2 regions of the Marinobacter nauticus ATCC 49840 genome follow, and region 2 is predicted to be linked to the other one. Evidence: predicted binding sites of a transcription regulator. Region 2 holds the regulator's gene; the other holds the start of a gene.
The links. Region 2 encodes sigma-54, which starts transcription at its own class of promoters, with help from an activator protein. Its sites were predicted from a motif close to ANTGGCATNNANNTTGCTNT; they were not measured.
Positions count from the first base shown of each region.

Region 1 (11,270 bases), 430 kb from region 2:
CCGGTGGCCCGGGAAGAAAACCGCCGGCGAATCGGCCTGGACGATGGTCGCTGGCCCTGGTTTGGCGAGGACATGTGGCAGGCGTGGGAAATCTCCTGGCTGAAGCCTGGCGGTGTACCGGCCGTGGCCTGGGGAGAAATCCGGTTTCCTGCGGCATCGCCTGCCATTATTGAGAGCAAATCCCTGAAGTTGTATCTGAACTCTCTGAATCAGGCGGTGTTCTCGTCTCCGGATCAAGTGGCCGAGACCATTACCCAGGATCTTTCGAGTGCCTGTGGTGCGGCGGTGGATGTGACGCTTCTGAGTGTGGATGACTCAGCGCCTGCAATCGGCCGGCCCGAAGGATACGAGTTGATCGATGATGAAACGCTAGAGCAGGTGGCCTACGACTATGCGCCTGAGTCGCTGACAACCAGCGAGCCGGTGGTCAGTGAAGGCTTGTGTTCACATCTTCTGAAAAGCAACTGTCCAGTGACCGGCCAACCCGACTGGGCCACGGTACTGATTCGCTATTCCGGGAGGAAGATTGATCGGGCAGGGTTGCTGCGCTATATCGTGAGCTTCCGTCAGAAACAGGATTTTCACGAACATTGTGTTGAAACCATCTTTACTGACTTGATGGCGAGGTGTCAGCCGGAATCCTTGATGGTGTGCGCCCGTTACACCCGGCGTGGTGGCCTGGATATCAACCCCTGGCGCAGCACGTGTGCTGAAGATGGTCCGGGGCCGCGGCTGGTTAGGCAGTAGCAGGCTCGGCTATTCGGTATCGTCTTCCTGACGCAGTCGGTCGGCTGCGTCTTCGAGGGCGCTGAGTATGGCTTTGCGCTCACGTTCGGTGACCTTATCGGAATCCAGGTACATGGCAAAGCCGCTGTGTTCGTGTTCCAGGAAGCTACGGTGAGGCCCCATGTCGCGCCGGAAATCCACCACCTCGTAGATGGGCACCGGCTTGCCAAAGCCTTTTACGGTAATCTCGCCCTTGTCCCGGCACATAATGCGGTCTTTGATCAGCGAGAAGGTCTCATACGACACCAGAATCTCGCCTGGTTCCGCCAGGGACTCCAGTCGGCTGGCGAGGTTCACTTCCTTGCCGATAATGGTGTAATCCATCCGGTTTTCGGCGCCGAAGTTACCAACCGTGGTGTAGCCGGTACTGATGCCCATGCGGATTTCCAGGGGCGTCTTGATGCCCTGGCTGCGCCATTTCTGGCGCATGATCTTCATGTGTTTGCGCATCTCGATGGCCATGGACACACACGAGAACGCATCTTCTTTCTGGCCGCGACTGGTCGGATCGCCAAAGAACACCATGATGGAATCGCCGACAAACTTGTCGATGGTGCCGCCGTATTTCAGGGCGACCTCTGACATTTCGTTGAAGTAGTGATTCAGAAGCTCGGTAAGGGCTTCCGGCTCCATCTCCTCCGACAGTTCAGTAAAGCCTTTTATGTCTGAGAAAAACACTGCGAGTTTCTTGCGCTGGGTTTCAAGCCGAACATCCCGTTCCCCGGTAAAGATGGACTGCCAGACCTGAGGCGACAGGTATTTCGAGAGCTTGTGGGACAGGGCGATGGACTGTTCCCGCTGGTTCTGAATCTGGGTCTTTGCCAGCAGCAGGGCCCGGGCCTGTTGGTGTGAGTAATAGGCGGTAACGCAGATGTACGTGCCTGTGGCCAAAATGGCGACGATGCTGGTGAGCAGGGGGGCTTCCAGATCGGCGGCGGTGCCGGTTGCCGCCACTGTGGCGGCCATGGCGGCCGACATGAGCGCTGTGCCGAACAACCATTGCCTGACGCCGCCCACGATCAGACAGCTGAACATCAGCATCAGGACAACCGATACCGACGGAATGGCGATCAATCCGATCAAGCCAATAAAGCTGCCTCCGATTATGCAGTCGAGGAACAGCATTTTTTGCCGAATCCGGGCTGAACGTCGCAGGAAGGTTCGCCGTGTAAGCACGTGCGCGAGATGAGGCCAGATCAGAGCGCCAGCCACCATCCAGAGAAGCAATTGGGGAAACACATCCTGAAGGACACCCGTGACAATAATGGCGGCAGTGGCGGTGTAGGCCAGTATCCGACCGTTGTAATCGGGCATCGGTGGAATCGCCACCGTGTGGTCGTAGATGTCGCCTTGCCCCAGCTTGCCGGTATTGCCGGTTACGCTGCGTAATTCAGCGGGTGCGCTCATCATTTTCAGAACCGGATCCTTCCGATAAGTATGTCGCGAAACATTCCCCAGTCTCCCATAAGGCAATAAACAGCCCACAAGACAACACTCAGAGCAAGCTTGCACTCAATAAAATGAAAGCGGAGGCAGTCAGCGCCACTGTGATCATCCAGGTGGTCCGGGTAGAATTCTGCAAAGTTGCGAAATGCCCGCTGGTCGCTCATTGTATGTTGCCGGTTCTTTATAATTGTTGGTTTGAACTACGACTAAAGATTAACAGCATTACGTAGAACTCACAATTCATCGGGGCCGCTTCCGGCCCAACCGAAAATCATGCAACCAATCAACAGCGAGACTGTATGAGTTCGATAACCCGTTTTATTCTGGATCGTGCTTCGGAGCCCCGTTTGCAGGCACCGGCACCACCGGTGTCTGTGGTTGATCAGGCCTTCCGGTGCGCGGCCCGGGCCCCGGATCATGCGTTGTTGAGGCCCTGGCGTTATCTCGTGATAGAGGGGGAAGGCCTGGCAGCTCTGGGCGACCTGTTTGCTGAATGCTGCCCGCCGGAGGCTTCTGATAAGGAGCGTGAGAAGGCCCGGAATGCTCCGGCTCGTGCACCCATGATTATTGTCGGTATTGCGTCGCCCCGTCATCATCCGAAGGTGCCGGAGGTGGAGCAGGTAATGTCGGCAGCGGCTGGTATGAGTTTTATCTCCCTGGCGCTGAATGATGCCGGCTACGGCGCCATGTGGCGAACCGGGCCTGTAGCTTATCATTCGTCGCTGCATGACGGTCTTGGGCTGCTGCCGGGCGAGTCCATTGTCGGTTTCCTCTATACCGGTACCGTTGCCAGTGAGAAACCATCGGTGCCCCGGCCGGATACCAAAGAGTATGTCTCAAGGTGGGCCGCGCCAGGGCGCACTTCCCCCTGGCAAGTCTGAGCCTCGATCAGCGGTAAGTCCGCCTGGGGAAACCCGTTGCCGCCCTCGTTGCGTTTAACCGGAATTTGCCGCTCATTTATTAGACAGTCCTCTTCGAAGCCCGCATTACAGCGGGCTTTTTCAATTCTGGCACTCTGCTTGCTTTAATCACTTCAGAACGCAAAACCGGCAAGTTCACAGGTTCAGCCTGGTCGGTGCAAAGATCTGGAGGCAGTAATGGCTATTACATTCGACAAAGCGCTTGGTATTCATGAGCACGCGCTGCAGGCGCGGGTCAAGCGGGCCGAAGTGCTGGCGAACAACCTGGCAAATGCCGACACCCCGGGCTACAAGGCCCGCGACGTGGATTTCCAGGCGATGATGCAGAAGGCGCAGGATTCCATGACGGGCTTTGGTATGACCACGACCCACAGTGGTCATATGGACACCTCCAGCCCCGGCGCTGACGGCGAGCTGCTGTACCGTACCCCGCACCAGCCATCAATTGATGGCAATACCGTGGATGCGCAGGCCGAGCAGACCCGTTTCATGCGCAACGCCATGGATTACCAGGCCAGCTTCCAGTTCCTGAGTAGTCGGTTTTCCGGCCTGACCAAGGCGCTGAAGGGCGAATAAGCCGCAGTCCGTACGAGATTTAAGGAGATTGTCATGTCACTGGGTAACATTTTCGACATCGCCGGTTCCGGCATGACCGCACAGTCACTGCGGCTCAACACCACCGCGTCTAACATTGCCAACGCAGAAACCGCCAGTTCGAGCACGGATACAACGTACCGTGCCCGCAAACCGGTGTTTGCCGCTATTCAGCAGGCCATGCTGAACCCTGATCAGCAGGGATTTGGTATGGGTTCCGAAGAGGGGCCCGGGGCAGGTGTTCGCGTTGAGGGGATTGTCGAGAGCGATGCAGAACTGCAGATGCGCTATGAGCCGAATCACCCTGCCGCGAACGAGGAAGGGTACGTTTATTACCCCAACGTGAACGTGGTTGAGGAAATGGCGGACATGATGTCGTCGTCCCGCAGTTTTCAGATGAATGTGGATGTCATGAACACCGCCAAATCCATGATGCAGCGAATTCTGACACTGGGTCAGCAGTAACAAGTGAGGATTAAGCCATGAGTGCAGTGAATTCCGCAGCCGCCTCAGACGTGCTGAGCCAGTACCAACTGAACCAGGAGGGCAAGACCCCTGGTGGCAACGAGCTGGGTAAAGACGCGTTTATGGAGCTGATGCTGGCGCAGCTCAAGAATCAGAACCCACTGGAGCCGCAGGACAACGGCGATTTTATCGCCCAGTTGGCCCAGTTCAGTTCACTGGAAGAAATGCAGAATCTGTCGGGCAGTGTCGACGATGTGGTTGGTCAGTTCCGGTCCAGCCAGGCCTTGCAGGCCTCGGCGATGGTAGGCAAAACCGTTCTGGCACCCTCCAGTGTGGGCATTTTGGGTAGCGAAGGCGAGATAACTGGCACCATTCAGGTGCCGGCTTCCACGGGTGGGCTGCGACTGTCGGTCATGAATCAAAGCGGTGAGTTAGTTCGCCAGATTGATATGGGCAGCAGCCAGGCTGGTGTGGTTTCGTTCCAGTGGGATGGGCAAGACGGCAACGGCAATCCTTTGCCGCCCGGCCCCTACTCGATTGTGGCGCAGGGCTCCTATCCCTCCGGATCGGAGCAGTTGGCGACCATGGTGAGCGCCAATGTCGACAGTGTGTCGTTGGGGCAGGGTGGTTCCATTACTCTGAATCTGGCCGGAATGGGCTCCATTCCGCTGTCTGAAGTCAAACAAATCAACTGATCCGGTGTCAGACCAGGAGGTATAAGTCATGGCATTTAACACAGGTTTGAGTGGTCTGCGCGCCGCTTCGGTGGATCTGGATGTCACCGGTAACAACATCGCCAACGCCAGTACCGTCGGCTTCAAAAGCAGCAAGGTACAGTTCGGTGATTTGTACGCCAGTGGTTTCCTGAGTGCCGGTACCAATCCGATTGGCGACGGCGTGCGGGTGCAGGACGTAAAGCAGTCATTCGGTCAGGGCAATATCAGCTTCACCGATAACGGCCTGGATATGGCTATCAGTGGTGATGGCTTCTTTATTCTGAACAATGGCGGTGAAATCCGTTACTCCCGGGCTGGCCAGTTCGGGATTGATAAAGAAGGCTATGTTGTTAATAACCAGAATATGAGGGTGCAGGGTTATACCGCTGATGATGATGGCAACCTGTCTGGCATCCGTGGTGACCTTCAGATTGAAACCGACAACCTGGCGCCCCGTCGCACAACGAACCTCCAGACCGATCTGAATCTGGATTCCCGAGAGACTGTGCTTGAGCGTCGCATCCGGGATTTTGATCCGATCGCGCTTGCAGATCTTCAAGGTTCCGGCTTTACCTTCGGCTACTCCGACGGCACCAGTGATTACACGGTACCGCAGATTGATGCCACGGCTTCTGCCAGTGATGCTGCCATTGCCATTAATGCTGCGCCGGGAGTAACGGCCACTGCCAGAACCGCAGCTTCCCTGACCGGTTTGACCGATAGCGATGTGAGCAGCGCCACCAATTTCCGGCTTGAAATCCGGATAGACGGATCTGCACCGATCCCGCTGAATCTGGAAAATGTATCCTCCCTGGAAGATGTGGCGGAAGCCATTAACGACACCAGCGACAATGCGATCTCGGCCTCGGTTGTCGATGATGACGAAGACCCCTCAACCCCCGATGTTTTGCGAATTATCCATAGTGGTGGGCAGCCGCTGGAGGTAGCCTACGGCGATGCTCCCACAGGTACTCCGCTCACCAACAACCAGCAATATGACGGTGAGGTGTTCGTTACCACCGATCGCAATGTTGAGCAGGTGACCACTGATTCAGGTAGCAACGCGTTTGAAGTCGCCTTCAATGCGACACCGTTTACCGTAACCAACGAATTCAATCCCATCGACCAGCGTACATACAACCACGCAACGTCGACCACCATATTTGACAGCCTGGGTAATTCCCACGAATTGACACAGTTCTATGTAAAAGAGCCATCTCCGGGTAACGGGGTGGGTCAGAGCCAGTGGTCTATCTACCTCCAGATTGACGGTGAACTGGTGGGTGGTACCGACCAGACGCCGTACACTGCCTTGTTTGACCAGGATGGCCAGTTGGAATCCATCAACGGTGATCCGAACGGTGAGTTGATTATTACCGACTGGGTGCCAAAGGATCCAAGCGGTGATCCGAACGGTGCTGACGGCCCACCGGCAAATCCCGGTGATGTGGTCAGCCCGATTCCTGAGCCGGCCACCAGTTCTGCGTTCGTTGTCAATCTGGCCAATACCACCCAATATGGCGCGGCATTTGGTGTTAACGATCAGCAGCAGAACGGCTACACCACCGGCCGTCTTTCAGGCCTCGATGTGTCCGACCAGGGCGTGATCTTCGCCCGGTATACCAATGGTCAGTCCAAGTCTCTGGGTCAGGTGGCCCTGGCTGCGTTCAATAACACTGACGGTCTTTCTCCGGTGGGTGACACCACATGGGTGGAAACCTTTGAATCCGGCCAGCCGGTGATTGGTGCTCCGGATACCGGCACGCTTGGTTCCATCAAGGCCAGCTCCGTAGAGGACTCCAATGTGGATCTTTCGGCAGAGCTGGTGAACCTGATCATTGCCCAGCGCAACTACCAGGCCAACGCCAAAACCATTGAAACCTCCGATGCGGTCACCCAGACCATCATCAACCTCCGATAATTTCGCGCCCTAGCGAACATGGCATGACTCCTGCAGGAAGACTGGAAACAGTCAAAATTCCGGCAGGAGTTTGCCCATGGACAAAGCCCTCTATATTGGAATGTCTGGCGCCAAGCAGAACATGCTGGCCCAGCGTGCCCATGCCAACAACCTGGCTAACGTCAATACCACCGGGTTCAAGAAGGATTTTGCCCAGGCCCGCAGTATGCCCGTGTTCGGTGAGCACCATCCCACCCGCGCCTACGCCATGACCGAGCGGCCCGGCACTGATCTCTCGCCCGGCGCTTTAATGGAGACCGGCCGCAAGCTGGATGTGGCGGTAGACGGCGGTGGCTGGCTCGCCGTTCAAAACAATCTGGGCGAAGAGGTATTCACCCGTACCGGTAGCTTACAGGTCGACGTGAACGGACTTGTGCGGCTGGCGAGTGGTGAGCTGGTTCTGGGTAACGGTGGGCCGGTGGCTCTTCCTCCTTTTGACAATCTTCAGGTTGGCTCGGACGGCACCATCTCCATTGTGCCGGTAGGTGGGCCGCCGGATCAGTTGGTGGATGTTGACCGACTGAAGCTTGTCAACCCACCGGCAGATGCACTTGAGAAAGGTCTGGATGGGTTCATTCGACGCAAGCCGGATCAGGCTCTGGATGGTCCAGAGCCACCGGATGCAGCCATGCGTGTCGCCACTGGTTTTCTCGAAAGTTCAAACGTGAATGCGGTGGAGGAAATGATCTCCAACCTGCAGTTGTCTCGCCAATACGAGATGCAGGTAAAGGTGATGTCGACCGCCAATGAAAATTCCGAGGCTACGGCACGACTGTTGCAGAACCTCTGATAACGATGATCAAACGCCATCGGTTGGCGGAGAGCGGCAAAAGATCGCCGCATCGTCCACCGGCAGGCAAGGAGTAAAACAATGCATCCAGCACTTTGGGTCAGTAAAACCGGGTTGAGCGCGCAGGACACCAACATGTCCACCATTTCCAACAACCTGGCCAATGTGAATACCACCGGCTTCAAGCGGGATAGGGCGGTGTTCCAGGATCTGCTGTATCAGATAAACCGTCAGCCCGGCGGGCAGAGCACTGAGAACACGCAGTTGCCCTCTGGCCTGCAGCTGGGGACCGGGGTCCGGATTGTTGGCACTGCCAAGCAATTCAGCCAGGGCAACCTGCAGATAACTGAACAGCCTCTGGATATGGCGGTGAATGGTCGGGGATTCTTTCAGATTCAGATGCCGGACGGACAGATCGCCTATACCCGGGATGGCCAGTTTCAACTGAACTCTGATGGCGATGTGGTCACACCGGATGGTTTTCCGCTTCAGCCGAATATCAATGTCCCGGAGAACGCCACCAATATCACCATTGGCAAAGATGGGACGGTCACCGCTATTACCGATGACCAGGCTGCGCCCGTCAATCTCGGGCAGATCACCCTGGTGGACTTCATCAACCCGCAGGGCTTGCAGGCCATCGGGAACAATCTGTTCAAGCAGACCAATGCCAGTGGTGATCCGGCTGAAGGTGAAGCCGGACTTCAGGTCTCGGGTCCATTGAGCAGGGCACCATTGAATCCTCCAACGTAGAGGTGGTGGAAGAACTGGTGAACATGATTACGACCCAGCGTGCCTATGAAATGAACTCCAAGGTGGTTTCGACCACAGACCAGATGCTTCAGTTCATCACCAACAATATCGGTTAAGCCATGAAACGCATTCAACGCAGTTTACACACTGAACGGCTGGCCACCCTGGCACTGGTGGGTGTGCTGATTGTGCTGCAGGGATGCACCGCCATGTCTCGCCCCCGGGCTATGCCGGACGATCCGGCCTACGCTCCGGTTCGTGCTCAATCAATGATGCAGCGCAACCCGGATTCCGGGGCAATTTACCAGGTGTCCAGGAATTACAATCTGTACGGCGATACCAAGGCACTCAACGTGGGTGACGTGCTCACGGTATTGCTGCAGGAATCCACCAGCGCCAGCAAGAACGCTGAAACCTCCATTACCAAGGATCAGGAACTGAGCATCCCTGAACCGAGCATCTTTGGAAAGACAAATATCGGCCTGAACGCTTCTGCCAATTTTGAGCGGGACTTTGAAGGCTCCGCCGAAGCAGACCAGAGCAACAGCCTGGCTGGCAGTATTACCGTAACAGTCACCGAGGTTCTGCCTAATGGTGTGCTTCGTGTCCGCGGTGAGAAGTGGTTGTCTCTCACCAATGGGGATGAATACATCCGGTTGACCGGTCTGGTTCGGCCACAGGATATCCAGCCGGATAATACCGTTGCCTCCAATCGTGTTGCAGATGCCCGGTTTGCCTACGGCGGTACCGGTGATTTTGACCAGGCCAACCAGATGGGCTGGCTGGCTCGCTTCTTTAACAGTGAGTGGTGGCCGCTATGATCCGCAAACTGATTGCTGTTTTTGCCCTTACGGCCCTGTGTGTGGCGCCGGTGATGGCTGACCGCCTGAAAGACCTGGCCAAGGTGAAAGGTGTGCGCAATAACCAGTTGATTGGTTATGGCCTGGTGGTCGGTCTTGACGGTACCGGCGACAAAGCGCCGTTTACCAACCAGACCTTCCGCAACATGATGAACCAGTTCGGAATAACCTTGCCGGATGGCGTGAACCCGAATCTGGCCAATGTGGCGGCCGTAACCGTAAGCGCGACTTTGCCAGCCTTTGCCAAAGCCGGGCAGGAGCTGGACATCACGGTTTCATCCATCGGAAATGCCGATAGCCTGCGTGGTGGAACCTTGTTGATGACACCGTTGAAAGGCGCAGACGGTCAGGTATATGCCATGGCACAAGGCAGCCTGGTGGTGGGCGGTTTTGGCGCCCAGGGCCAGGATGGTTCCCGGATTACCGTGAACGTACCCAGCGTCGGCAGAATTCCCAACGGCGCTACCATTGAGCGAGAGGTGGAATCGCCGTTCAACCGGGGCGATACCATCACCTTCAATCTGCTGCGTTCCGACTTTACCACGGCCCGCCGTGTGGTTGAGGCGATCAATGGTCGTCTGGGCCCGGACATGGCTTATGCACACGATGCCACTTCTATATCGGTGCGGGCACCCAGGGACCCATCACAGAGAGTCAGTTTTCTGTCCATTCTGGAGAACATTGAGGTCGATCCGGCTCAGGAAGCCGCAAGAGTGGTGATCAATAGCCGCACCGGTACCATCGTGGTCGGCCAGAATGTAAAAGTAAGCCCGGCTGCCATTACCCATGGCAACCTGACCGTGACTATTCAGGAAAACCCCGAGGTGGTGCAGCCCAATCCTCTGGCTCAGGGTGATACAGCCGTTCAGCAGAATACCCAGATCGCTGTGACGGAAGACCCGGCACGGATGTTCCAGTTCGGCCCGGCAACCACGCTTAACGAAATTGTTCAGGCTGTAAACCAGGTAGGGGCGGCGCCAGGCGATGTGATGGCGGTGCTTGAAGCACTCAAACAGGCTGGCGCGCTTCGTGCCGAATTGATTGTGATCTAGGTATCGCCATGCAGGATCCAAGACTACAGCAAGCCCAGGTCTACACCGATTTCAGTGGTCTGAATGCGCTGAAGACCCAGGCTCGAACTGACAAACAGGCTGCACTGGAGCAGGTTGCGAAGCAGTTCGAGAGCCTGTTCCTGTCAGAGATGCTCAAATCCATGCGCAAGGCAGGTGAGGTATTTGCCGAGGGAAACTACCTGAACAGCAATGAAAGCCAGATGTACCGGGATATGTTCGACAGCCAGATCAGCTTAAGTATGGCCGGTGGTACCGGTACCGGGCTGGCGGAAGCGCTGGTCCGGCAACTGAGTCAACAGATTCCGGGGCTCGGTGAGGATGGAGAGAAACTGGCGGGTCACAAGGGTGTCATTACCGATTACGACCGCAGTATGCCGGCGATTTCCAGAGAGTTGCCGGAGCGAATGGCAGAGGTGGCGGATGTAGCTGCGAAGGTAAAAGCAGAGCCAGCGCAGAAACCCGGCAAGCTGCCGGAGGTATTTGAGTCGCCAGAGCATTTTGTTGAGCAGCTGATGCCGTTCGCAGAGCAGATCGGAAAGGAGACCGGCATTGATCCGCGCCTGATGATTGCCCAGGCGGCGCTCGAAACCGGTTGGGGCAAACACATGATCAAAGGTGATGGTTCGCAGCCGAGTTTCAACCTGTTTGGCATCAAGGCAGACAGTCGTTGGAGCGGTGACGCTGTGAGCATTACCACTACCGAATTCCGGGGTGGCGTGGCGATGAAGGAACGGGCAGATTTCCGGGCCTATCCGGACTATGAAGCCAGCTTCCGGGACTACGTTGACTTCCTGCAAAACAATCCCCGTTACCGCGATGTTCTGTCATCGGCAGATCAGCCAGAAGTATTTGCCGAGAAACTGCAGGAAGCGGGTTATGCAACCGATCCGGAATACGGAGCCAAGAT
Region 1 covers NC_017067.1:2,221,232-2,232,501, reverse strand. The annotation lists gene queF (NADPH-dependent 7-cyano-7-deazaguanine reductase QueF) at 1-747, shown strand, start outside; gene MARHY_RS10370 (adenylate/guanylate cyclase domain-containing protein) at 757-2,196, opposite strand; gene MARHY_RS10360 (nitroreductase family protein) at 2,532-3,113, shown strand; gene flgB (flagellar basal body rod protein FlgB) at 3,330-3,728, shown strand; gene flgC (flagellar basal body rod protein FlgC) at 3,762-4,211, shown strand; gene MARHY_RS10345 (flagellar hook assembly protein FlgD) at 4,229-4,906, shown strand; gene MARHY_RS10340 (flagellar hook protein FlgE) at 4,935-6,848, shown strand; gene MARHY_RS10335 (flagellar basal body rod protein FlgF) at 6,925-7,677, shown strand; partial or broken gene flgG (flagellar basal-body rod protein FlgG) at 7,759-8,546, shown strand; gene flgH (flagellar basal body L-ring protein FlgH) at 8,550-9,251, shown strand; gene MARHY_RS10320 (flagellar basal body P-ring protein FlgI) at 9,248-10,342, shown strand; gene flgJ (flagellar assembly peptidoglycan hydrolase FlgJ) at 10,351-11,270, shown strand, end outside.
Region 1: flgB (flagellar basal body rod protein FlgB) is a predicted target of sigma-54. The motif match lies at 3,239-3,258, and genes of this name have one in related genera.

Region 2 (11,270 bases):
TGGTAAATGCGGTCGACAATGGTATCGCCGTCTGCCATCAGACCGGCGATCACGAGGCTGGCTGAGGCCCGCAGATCGGTTGCCATCACCGGAGCACCGGTCAGGTGTTCAACGCCCTTGATGATGGCCGCATTACCTTCAAGGGTAATGTCTGCACCCATCCGGATCAGTTCCTGCAAGTGCATGAAGCGGTTTTCAAATACGGTTTCGACGATGGTTCCGGAACCCTCGGCGACCGCATTCATGGCCGCAAACTGAGCCTGCATATCCGTTGGGAACGCCGGATACGGCGCGGTCCGCAGGCTGACAGCCTTGGGCCGCTTGCCTTTCATGTCCAGTTCAATCCAGTCCGGGCCGGTCGTGATGTGCGCCCCCGCCTCTTCCAGCTTGAGCAGCACCGCTTCCAGGATATCTTCCCGGGTATCTTTTACTTTCACCCGACCACCGGTCGCAGCCGCCGCCACCAGGTAGGTTCCGGTCTCGATCCGGTCCGGCAACACGTTGTAGTGGCATCCGTGCAGGCGCTCCACACCATTGATTTCAATGGTCGCGGTACCGTGGCCTTTGATATCGGCACCCATGGCGATCAGGCACTCGGCCAGATCCACCACTTCCGGCTCACGGGCCGCGTTTTCGAGGATGGTTTTACCCTCGGCGAGCGCAGCTGCCATCATCAGGTTTTCGGTACCCGTTACGGTGACCGTATCCAGGAAAATGTGGGCGCCCTTCAGCCGGCCATTGGTCTTGGCCTTGATGTAGCCATTCTCCACCTTTATGTCGGCACCCATCATTTCCAGACCGTGGATGTGCAGGTTAACCGGTCGGGTACCGATGGCACAGCCACCCGGCAGGGAGACTTCGGCTTCGCCAAAATGTGCCACCAGCGGGCCAAGCACCAGTATGGAGGCGCGCATGGTCTTTACCAGCTCGTACGGTGCATGGAAGTGCTTGATGGTGTTGGCGTGCACTTCAACACTCATCTTTTCGTCAATGAGCAGCTCCACCCCCATGCGACCGAGCAGCTCGATCATGGTGGTAATATCGTTCAGGTGCGGCAGGTTGCCGACGGTAACCGGCTCATCCGCCAGCAGTGTCGCCGCCAGAATGGGCAGGGCCGCGTTCTTGGCACCGGAAATGCGAATTTCGCCGTCCAGGGGCTTTCGACCCCTGATCAATAGTTTGTCCACGGTAATTATCCTGTTCGGTTCAGGCGCCGGCCTGCTGATCGGCCCACTCGCTCGGGGTAAAGGCTTTCGGGTGAAGGGCGTGAATGGTGCCGTCCATGACATGCTGGAATAGCACCTTGTTGATCATTTGCTGCCGTTTGATGGTGGGCAGTCCCTCAAATACGTCACCCACCACCACAACAAGATAGTGGTTGCCATCAACCTGTACCTGAACCTCGCAACCGGGCAGGGCTTCTTTGACAAGTTCGGTAACCTGGGCGGCGTCCATAAGGATTCCTCGACTAAGTTGAAATCAGGGGCGGAATTGTAACCAATTCCCGGGCGCCGGTCAGCTGTGCTCGGCAAATCCGGGAATCTGATCCTGAAGATTACTGAGTGCGGCCAGAGAACGAAGTCGCTCACTGGCGCCTGTGAAGGAGAGATGGCAATGTCGGCTTAACGCCAGACGCTGCCAACATAAAAGCATCGAAAGCACCACACTGTGGGCGGTGCCAAGCCCGGACAGATCAACCTCAAGCGTCCCATCGGCCTGTCGTATTTCCTGTTCCCCCTGCTTGCGCAGCGCCAGGACCGTGTCGGCATCGACATCGCCGGTTACGCGAAGAGTTTTGCCGTTCCGGACGATGCCCGGCAACCGATCACTCATGAACGATCCACCTGCTCGTCCAGATTCAGGGCCTCAACCGCGTCACCCCAGCCGTCAATGACCGCCTGAACCTGGCCGCGATTCTCTTCCATTTCCTGGGCAAAGCGATCCCGGAAGGCAAGGCCGATGTTCACGCCCTCTACGATGACGTTTTCCATCATCCAGCGGTCGTCACCTGTCCGGTACATTGAGTAAGTGACCGGATAACGGTTGCCGGAGGCACTGATCAACTCCATTTCTACCGAAGCGCGATCCTCATTCTGAGGAAGGATGGTGGCTTCCTTGACGATGATCTCGAAATCTTCCGCAGAAACCAGGGCCTGGGCATAACTATCAAACAGGCTGCGCTTGAACTTCTCGACAAAAGCATCCCGCTGCTCTGGCGTGGTCTGGCGGGCATATCGACCCATCACCCGGGCAGCAATCCGGCGAAAATCGACAAACTCCTGAAGGGTTTCATCCATGCTGGCATAAAACGCCTCAGGATCCTTTTCGTACAACCCTTTCTCGGCATTGAGCTTCTGCACCAGCTTCTGGGTATTCTCGTCCACGTAACGCTTCAGATCCTCCTCCGGGCCGGCCCAGACCTGGCCCACCATCAGGGCGACCATGGCAATCATCAACGTCAAACGGTGTTTCAGGACACTCATTAGTTTCTCCTGTGCATGGCTCTGGCTCAGCGGCCGGAGGCAAAGTTACTGATCAGCCGTTCCAGATTCATGGCGGACTGGGTGGAATAAAAGGTATCCCCCGCGTTCAGCGACTCCAGGTCCCCGCCAATCGATATATCAATGTACTGCTCACCCAGCAGTCCGGATGTACGTATTACTGCTGCACTGTCGGCCGGGATGTTATCAACCTCAGCATGGATAGACATGGTTACCCGCGCCTGGAAAGTGTCCCTGTCCAGGGTAATGGATTCGATGGTACCGACAGTGACACCAGCCATGGAAACCTTGCCTCGGGGCGTCAAGCCACCGGTATCGTTGAAATTGGCATACAGCGTATAGGTCTGCTCCGCGGATTTCGGCGACAGGCCACTCACCTGCAGCGCCAGAAACATGAGCGCGGCCAAACCGGCAATCATGAACAGCCCAACAATGATTTCTGTGCTTCTTTGTGCCATGAAAGGCTCCCTGAATCCTGTTAAAAATCACCGAACATGACGGCAGTCAGTACGAAATCGAGACCGAGCACTGCCAGCGATGAGTAGACCACGGTTTTGGTGGTCGCCGAACTGATACCAGCAGAGGTGGGCACGCAATCATAGCCCTGGTAGACCGCAATCCAGGCACACACGAACCCGAACACCACACTCTTGATAAAGCCGTTAAGCACGTCATCCACAAAATCGACGGAGGACTGCATGTTGCCCCAGAAGGAACCCTCAAACACGCCCAGCCATTCCACACCAACCAGCATGCCGCCCCAGATCCCCACTACCGAGAAAATCATGGCAAGTACCGGCATGGCGAGAAAACCGGCCCAAAGTCTCGGTGCAACGACCCGGCGCAACGGATCTACCCCCATCATTTCCATACTGGAGAGCTGTTCCGTCGCCTTCATCAGGCCGATCTCTGCCGTCAGGGCGGAGCCCGCGCGACCGGCGAACAGCAGGGCCGTCACTACCGGCCCCAGTTCGCGCACCAGCGTGAGCGCAATCATCTGACCAATCGCCGACTCCGAGCCGTAATCGCTGAGAATGGTATAGCCCTGAAGCCCCAACACCATCCCGATGAACAAGCCAGACACCACCACAATCGCCAGCGACAACACGCCGACTGCGTAAAGCTGTTTGACCAGCAGGGGAAAACCTGTTGCAGGCCTGGGGACGCCGGCCAGCACGCCGAAAAGAAACTGCCCGGAACGACCGAAGGAGGCAATGATCGCGATCCCGAGCCGCCCCAGGCCGGCAATACGATCCATCATGAAGACCGCCCTCCCACACCAAAATCAGCCGCCGCATCGCCACTCGGGTAATGGAACGGCACCGGGCCATCAGGCTGCCCTTCAAGAAACTGCTGAACCCGCTCAGACGGATGTGCCCGCAGCTCCTCGGGAGTGCCCTCACCGATCACCTTGCCGTCGGCAATAATGCAGGCGTAATGGCAAATACTCAGGGATTCAGGCACGTCGTGCGACACCAGAACGCTGGTCAGCCCCATGGAACTGTTGAGATCCCGGATCAGCTTGACCAGCACGCCCATGGCAATCGGATCCTGCCCGGCAAAGGGTTCGTCGTACATGATCAACTCCGGGTCGAGTGCGATACTGCGGGCCAGAGCGACGCGCCGGGTCATGCCACCGGACAACTCTGAGGGCATCAGCTCTCTGGCACCACGCAAGCCCACCGCCTCCAGCTTCATCAGAACAATGTCCCGAATCATATCTTCGGGTAACGACGTGTGCACACGCAGCGGGAAAGCGACATTCTCGTAGACACTGAGATCGGTAAACAGCGCGCCACTCTGGAACAGCATGCCCATTTTTTCGCGCAGCTGGTAAAGCGCCTTGCGCTTTAGCCGGGGCACGTCATGGCCTGCCACAATCACCTGGCCGGAATCCGGGCGAAGCTGACCCCCGATGAGCCTGAGGAGCGTGGTTTTACCGGTACCACTGGGCCCCATGATGGCAGTCACCTTCCCTTTGGGAATATCCAGACTGATTCCATCAAAAATCCGGCGCCCGGAACGGGAAAACACCACATCCCTAAGTGTTATGTACGCAGATGACTCCATAATCCATCCCTTTCAAGGAGCGCCTACATTATGACAAGCTCTCCCAGACCTCAATTAAAGCAACGTAAAATGTCTTGATGGCAATGATCAGAATCCCTGATGCAGGCGAGCCGGGGGCACCAGAAGTGATATACTTCGGCCTCAAATCCCAGATCGAGCAGACAGCCAGCCGACATGACCGAATCAAATACCTTCAACACCCAGGACTTTTGCAACTCGGCCCTACGGGCAATCCGCATCGAGCGCGAAGCCATTGAAGCGCTGGAAAGCCGTATAAACGGTGATTTCAGCCGCGCCTGCGAGGTCATCATGGCCTGCAAAGGCCGGGTTGTGGTGACAGGTATGGGCAAATCGGGGCACATCGGCAACAAGATTGCCGCCACGCTCGCCAGCACGGGCACGCCCGCCTTTTTTGTTCATCCCGGCGAAGCCAGCCATGGCGATCTGGGCATGATAACACCCCAGGATGTGGTCATCGCCATATCCAACAGCGGCAGCACCAGCGAAGTGGTCACCATTCTCCCTCTGATCAAGCGCATGGGCGCACCATTGATCAGCATGACAGGCAAACCCGATTCCGTACTGGCACAGGAGGCCGTTGCCAACCTGGATGTCAGCGTGGCCATTGAAGCCTGCCCGCTGGGCCTGGCCCCGACCTCCAGCACCACCGCCACCCTGGTCATGGGGGATGCCCTGGCCGTGGCGCTGCTTGAAGCCCGGGGATTCAGCGCCGAGGATTTCGCGTTCTCCCACCCCGGCGGCAGCCTTGGACGCCGCCTGCTGCTGCGGGTATCCGACATCATGCACACCGGTGACCAGATTCCTCAGGTTGCCGAGGGCACAACCCTGAGCGGGGCACTGCTGGAAATAACCCGCAAGGGTCTGGGTATGACCACGGTCGTTAATGCCGCCGGCACCCTGACGGGCATCTTCACAGACGGCGACCTGCGCCGGACCCTGGACAAATCCGTGGATGTGCACACTACTCCCATCCAGGACGTGATGACCCGCAACGGCAAAACCATCCGGGCAGACCACCTGGCGGCAGAAGCCTTGAATATCATGGAAGAAATGAAGATCAACGCCTTGCCGGTTACCGACGCAAACGGCACCCTGGTGGGCGCCATTAATATGCACGACCTGCTGCGGGCCGGAGTGATTTGATGACTCAGACAGCGCATCCGTTACAAACCCACTGGGACGCAGCCCTGAAGGCCAAAGCCTCGGACATTCGCCTGATCGCCCTGGACGTGGACGGCATCATGAGCGATGGCCGCCTCTATTTCAGTGCCAGCGGCGATGAACTCAAGGCCTTCAACATTCTTGACGGCCTGGGCCTGAAACAACTGATGCAGGCAGGCATCACCGTGGCGGTGATTACCGGACGACGCTCTCCGCTTACGGAAAGACGAATGTCGGACTTGGGCATCCCGCACCTGATGCAGGGTCGCGAAGACAAAAAAATTGCATTACTGGAATTGATCCGGGATATGAACCTTGCGCCGGAGCAGATTGCCTACATGGGCGACGACCTGCCCGACCTGCCCGCGCTGCGTTTTGCCGGCCTTGGCATCACGGTACCCAACGGCTACTGGCTGGTTCAGCAACACGCCGACTACTGTACCCGCAGCCCCGGTGGACAGGGCGCTGTGCGCGAGGCCTGCGATCTCCTGCTCTGGGCGCAAGGGCATCTGGACAACACTCTTGCCCCCTATCTGGACGAGCCAGCATGATCACCGAGCGGCTTTTCGGCGATCGTGGCAAACGGCGGATTACAGCCCTGGCCCTTGCCGCCACCGTAACAGCAACCGTTTTTCTGCTGTGGCAAAGTGACGAGCCTGTCAGTTCGCGGAATGCCGCCAGCGAACTACGGGGGCCCGCAGAGCCCGACGGCTTTGTGATCGGCGGCCAATACCGCGCCTGGGATGAGCAAGGGAACCTCCAGTTTGATCTCAAAAGCCCCAGAATTGAGCAGTTTGAAGCAACCGGCACGGCTCATCTGGATACGCCGAGAGCCCGACTTTTCAGTGAGGGCAGTCCCGAACCTTGGCTCATCGAGTCTAATGAAGGTAGCCTTCAGCAGAACAATGAAATGCTGGAACTGATGGGGAACGTCCGACTGACCCGACAGTCCAAAGGCCGCGAAGCCATTCTGGAGACCGGGGCGCTGACCTTGGACAACAGCAACGGCACCGTCTATACCGACCAGCCGGTGACCATCACCGAGCCTTTCGGCGTCACCCGCTCCACCGGCATGAAAGCCTGGATCAACGAACGCATTCTCGAACTCAACTCCCGGGTAGAGGGACAATATGAAACCGTCAGGTAAACGATCTTTCTGCCGGCCAGCGATTCTGGCCCTGGCATTGCTGGCCGGCCCGGCATCGGCATTCAACCTGGATTCCGATATCCCCATAAAGGTCAGTGCAGATTCGGCCCGCCTGGATGAAAGCGCCGGAACGGCCGTTTACACCGGCGCTGTCGAACTGATTCAGGGCGAAACCCGGCTGGACGCGGATCGGGTGGTACTTTACCGCAACCAACAGGGTGTCAGCCGGATTGAAGCCGCCGGCAACCCCGCCCATTACCGGCAACCCGGCCAGGAAGGCGAAGGCATGACCGATGCCAAGGCCCTGAACATCACCTGGTCTGGCGATGAAAACCTGGTCATTTTTGAACGCCAGGCCGTTATTGAACAAGACGGCAACGTATTCCGGGGCGATGTCATCCACTACGACACCGTTCGCCGCGTTGTTACTGCGGAAGGCGGCACGCCATCCGACGGCGGCTCCGGCCGGGTGGAAATGGTGATTCAGCCTCGTAATTCAGCTCAATCCAGTGACGGGAAAGATTCGGATGGCAGTTCTCAGGGCCAGTAATCTGGCAAAAAGCTACAAGCAGAAAAAAGTAGTACTGGACGTTTCTCTGGAAATTCGCTCCGGAGAGATTGTCGGCCTGCTCGGCCCCAACGGCGCCGGCAAGACGACTTGCTTCTACATGATCGTGGGCCTGGTGCCTGCGGATCACGGCCGGATCACCATCGACACCCAGGACATCACCCCACTGCCAATGCATGGGCGCGCCCGCAAGGGCATCGGTTACCTGCCCCAGGAAGCCTCCGTGTTTCGCAAACTGACCGTGCGGGACAACATCATGGCCATCCTCGAAACCCGCAAAGGCATGAGTCGGGCGGAACGGGAGGCCAAGCTGGAAGAGTTGCTGGAAGAGTTTCATATTACTCACATCCGAGACAGCGTGGGTATGGCGCTATCCGGAGGCGAACGCCGCAGGGTTGAAATCGCCCGGGCGCTGGCCATGGAGCCCGCGTTTATCCTGTTGGACGAACCCTTCGCGGGCGTAGACCCTATCTCCGTCAGTGACATCAAGCACATTATCCGGCACCTGCGGGATAAAGGTATAGGCGTGTTGATTACCGACCATAACGTTCGGGAAACCCTCGACATCTGCGAGAATGCCTACATCGTTTCCGGCGGCCACATCATCGCCTCCGGCAATGCCGAAGCCATTCTGGCAAACCAGCAAGTGAAAGAAGTGTATCTGGGTGATGAGTTCCGGCTCTGACCTGATAAAACAGGGTTTATCCGAGGTCTGATTGTTTTGATGATCTGTAGCAAGTAAACTCGGCAAAAAACTTGCTTATACTGTTCACAGACAATGGCAAGTAACCAGCGTACAACATTTTTTTCGGCCTGTGCGCCGGCAAAGCAACAACCGGGATGCCCATGAGTTATGGATCTTGAGCCATGGTTATGAAAGCCTCATTACAGCTTAAGCTGGGCCAGAGTCTGACCATGACGCCCCAGCTGCAGCAGGCCATACGCCTGCTACAGCTTTCTACCCTCGATCTCCAGCAGGAAATCCAGCAGGCGCTGGAATCCAACCCCATGCTGGAAACCTCAGAGGACGATGAGCACGCGGAAGGCGACGAGCGCGAAGAGCACGAGCACAGTGACGCTTCCAGCTCTGAGGCCAACCAGGACGACAGCCACCAGGACGCGAGCCCGGACTGGGACGAAACCGAGAACGGCCCGGACTGGTCGTCCGAGAACGATATTCCGGACAACATTCCCGATGATCTGCCAGTGGATACCGCCTGGGACGACATCTACCAGTCTGCCCCGGCTCCGGCCAGCAAAGGCGAAGACGAACACGAATCGGATTTCGAAACCCGGAACTCGCCTACCGAAACCCTGCAGGATCACCTCGAGTGGCAGCTGAACCTGACGCCTCTGAGCGAGCGGGATCAGGCCATTGCCCACGCGCTGCTGGATGCTGTGGATGAGCGCGGCTACCTGACGTCTGACATTGAGGACATTCACGCAGGCCTGCTGGACGAAACCGAAGAAGACCCGTTAGAACTGGACGAAGTGGAAGCGGTACTCCACCGCCTGCAACACTTCGACCCGCCCGGCGTGTTCGCTCGTGATCTCCAGGAATGCCTCCTTATTCAGCTCAATCAGCTGCCACCGGATACCCCCTGGCTGCGCCAGGCGAGACTGGTGGTTACCCAGTTCCTGCATCTGCTTGGCAACCGGGACTACGCGCAGCTGTTACGCCGCAGCCGGCTCAAGGAAGACCAGCTGAAACAGGTACTGGCCCTGATCACCAGCCTGAACCCGCGCCCTGGCGATGTCGTGGACCGGGCCGAACCAGATTACGTTATCCCGGACGTTATCGTACGCAAACACGAAGGCCGATGGCGGGTTGAACTCAACCCGGAAATCGCTCCGCGTATCCGGGTGAATGCCAGCTACGCGTCACTGATCCGCCGGGCTGACAGCAGTGCCGATAACACCTACCTGCGCGACCAGCTGCAAGAAGCGAAATGGTTTATCAAGAGCCTGCAAAGCCGGAATGAAACCCTGCTGAAAGTGGCCACCCGCATCGTTGAACACCAGCAAGGGTTCCTGGATCAGGGCGAAGAAGCCATGAAGCCTCTGATCCTGTCTGACATTGCCCAGGCGGTGGAAATGCACGAGTCCACGATTTCCCGGGTTACCACCCAGAAGTACATGCACACGCCCCGCGGTATTTTCGAGCTGAAGTACTTTTTCTCCAGCCACGTCAGCACCGCCGAGGGCGGCGAATGCTCGTCTACAGCCATCCGGGCGATGATCAAGAAGCTGATTGCCGAGGAAACCCCGAAAAAGCCATTGAGCGATAGCAAAATTGCAGCCATGCTAGGGGAACAGGGAATCAACGTGGCGCGGCGTACCGTCGCCAAATACCGGGAGGCCATGCATATTCCTCCCTCGAACGAACGAAAACGCCTGGTTTAAACTTTCGCCGGTGCAAGATGCACTGGCATGCAAGCCGGCAAGCACGCCGGCAGTATGACAACAGGAGACGCCTATGCAACTCAACATTTCAGGCCATCACGTAGAACTGACTCCCGCTCTGAAGGATTACGTCAACACCAAGTTCGAGAAGCTGGAGCGTCACTTCGACCATATCAGTAACTGCCAGGTCACCCTGGAGGTCGAGAAGGTGCGCCAGATGGCGGAAGCCACGCTGCACGTGATTGGTGGTGAGATTCACGCAAAGGCAGAAAATGAGGACATGTACGCCGCAATCGACGCTCTGGTCGACAAGCTGGACCGTCAGATCCTCAAGCACAAGGAAAAGAACGTAGACCGGATGCACGGTAACGGCGGTCGCTGAAGCGCGAACCTTACCGGGTGTTTCATGAAACGAGCTGCGGCGGGGCTAACCGGCCGCAGCCTTTTTTTTACGGACATGCAGTCGATCCATGAGCGAGCCATCCCTGACCATCGACAATATTCTTGCCCCTGAACTGACCCTCTGTAAGGTGCCGGCCTCAAGCAAGAAACGTGTGCTGGAGTTCATCGCTGAACGGATTCACTTTCAGGATGAAATCCTCAGCGACACCCAGATCTTCAACAATCTGGTCTCCCGCGAACGGCTGGGCAGCACCGGTATCGGTGAGGGTATTGCCATCCCCCACTGCCGACTGGAAGGCCTGGACCGGGTCATCGGCGTGCTGATGACTCTGGAGGAGCCGGTAGACTTTGATGCTATCGATAACCAGCCGGTAGATCTGGTGTTTGCACTGATCGTCCCCAAAGAAGCCACCAGTGAACACCTGGAATTACTGAGCCAGCTGGCGGAGCGCTTCAATGACAGCACTTTCTGCGCCCGGCTGCGCCAAAGTGAAGATCCCGCGACCCTTTACCAGCGTATGGCGGAGAATAATCACTGAGATCAGCCTGATATCTGGACAGGCTGCCAGGCAGATTGAAGGAGAAACAGTCCCATGAAGCTGATTATCGTCAGTGGCCGATCCGGTTCCGGCAAGAGTACGGCTCTGCATGTGCTGGAAGACCTGGGATTCTACTGCATCGACAACCTGCCCATTGGCTTGCTGTTCCCGCTGACCCGAGAGGCGGCCACCCAGGAAGCGCCCGGCCGGCTGAAAAAAATGGCCGTCAGTATTGATGCCCGTAACCTGTCCGCCGAGCTGGCCAATTTTGAAACCATTTACCAGCAACTGAAGCAGACCGGTGTCGAGGTTGAAATCATATTCCTGGATGCCGACGAACAGTCACTGCTGCAACGCTTTCACGCAACCCGCCGCAAGCATCCGCTGAGCGATGACAAGACGTCTCTGCGGGAGGCAATCACCAACGAAAAGCAATTACTGGAACCCCTGTCAAAGCT
Region 2 covers NC_017067.1:2,653,488-2,664,757, forward strand. The annotation lists gene murA (UDP-N-acetylglucosamine 1-carboxyvinyltransferase) at 1-1,187, opposite strand, end outside; gene MARHY_RS12340 (BolA family protein) at 1,207-1,455, opposite strand; gene MARHY_RS12345 (STAS domain-containing protein) at 1,516-1,833, opposite strand; gene MARHY_RS12350 (MlaC/ttg2D family ABC transporter substrate-binding protein) at 1,830-2,483, opposite strand; gene mlaD (outer membrane lipid asymmetry maintenance protein MlaD) at 2,510-2,959, opposite strand; gene mlaE (lipid asymmetry maintenance ABC transporter permease subunit MlaE) at 2,980-3,762, opposite strand; gene MARHY_RS12365 (ATP-binding cassette domain-containing protein) at 3,759-4,571, opposite strand; gene MARHY_RS12370 (KpsF/GutQ family sugar-phosphate isomerase) at 4,746-5,735, shown strand; gene MARHY_RS12375 (KdsC family phosphatase) at 5,735-6,304, shown strand; gene lptC (LPS export ABC transporter periplasmic protein LptC) at 6,301-6,900, shown strand; gene lptA (lipopolysaccharide transport periplasmic protein LptA) at 6,884-7,450, shown strand; gene lptB (LPS export ABC transporter ATP-binding protein) at 7,428-8,153, shown strand; gene MARHY_RS12395 (RNA polymerase factor sigma-54) at 8,342-9,871, shown strand; gene hpf (ribosome hibernation promoting factor) at 9,945-10,253, shown strand; gene ptsN (PTS IIA-like nitrogen regulatory protein PtsN) at 10,342-10,812, shown strand; gene rapZ (RNase adapter RapZ) at 10,867-11,270, shown strand, end outside.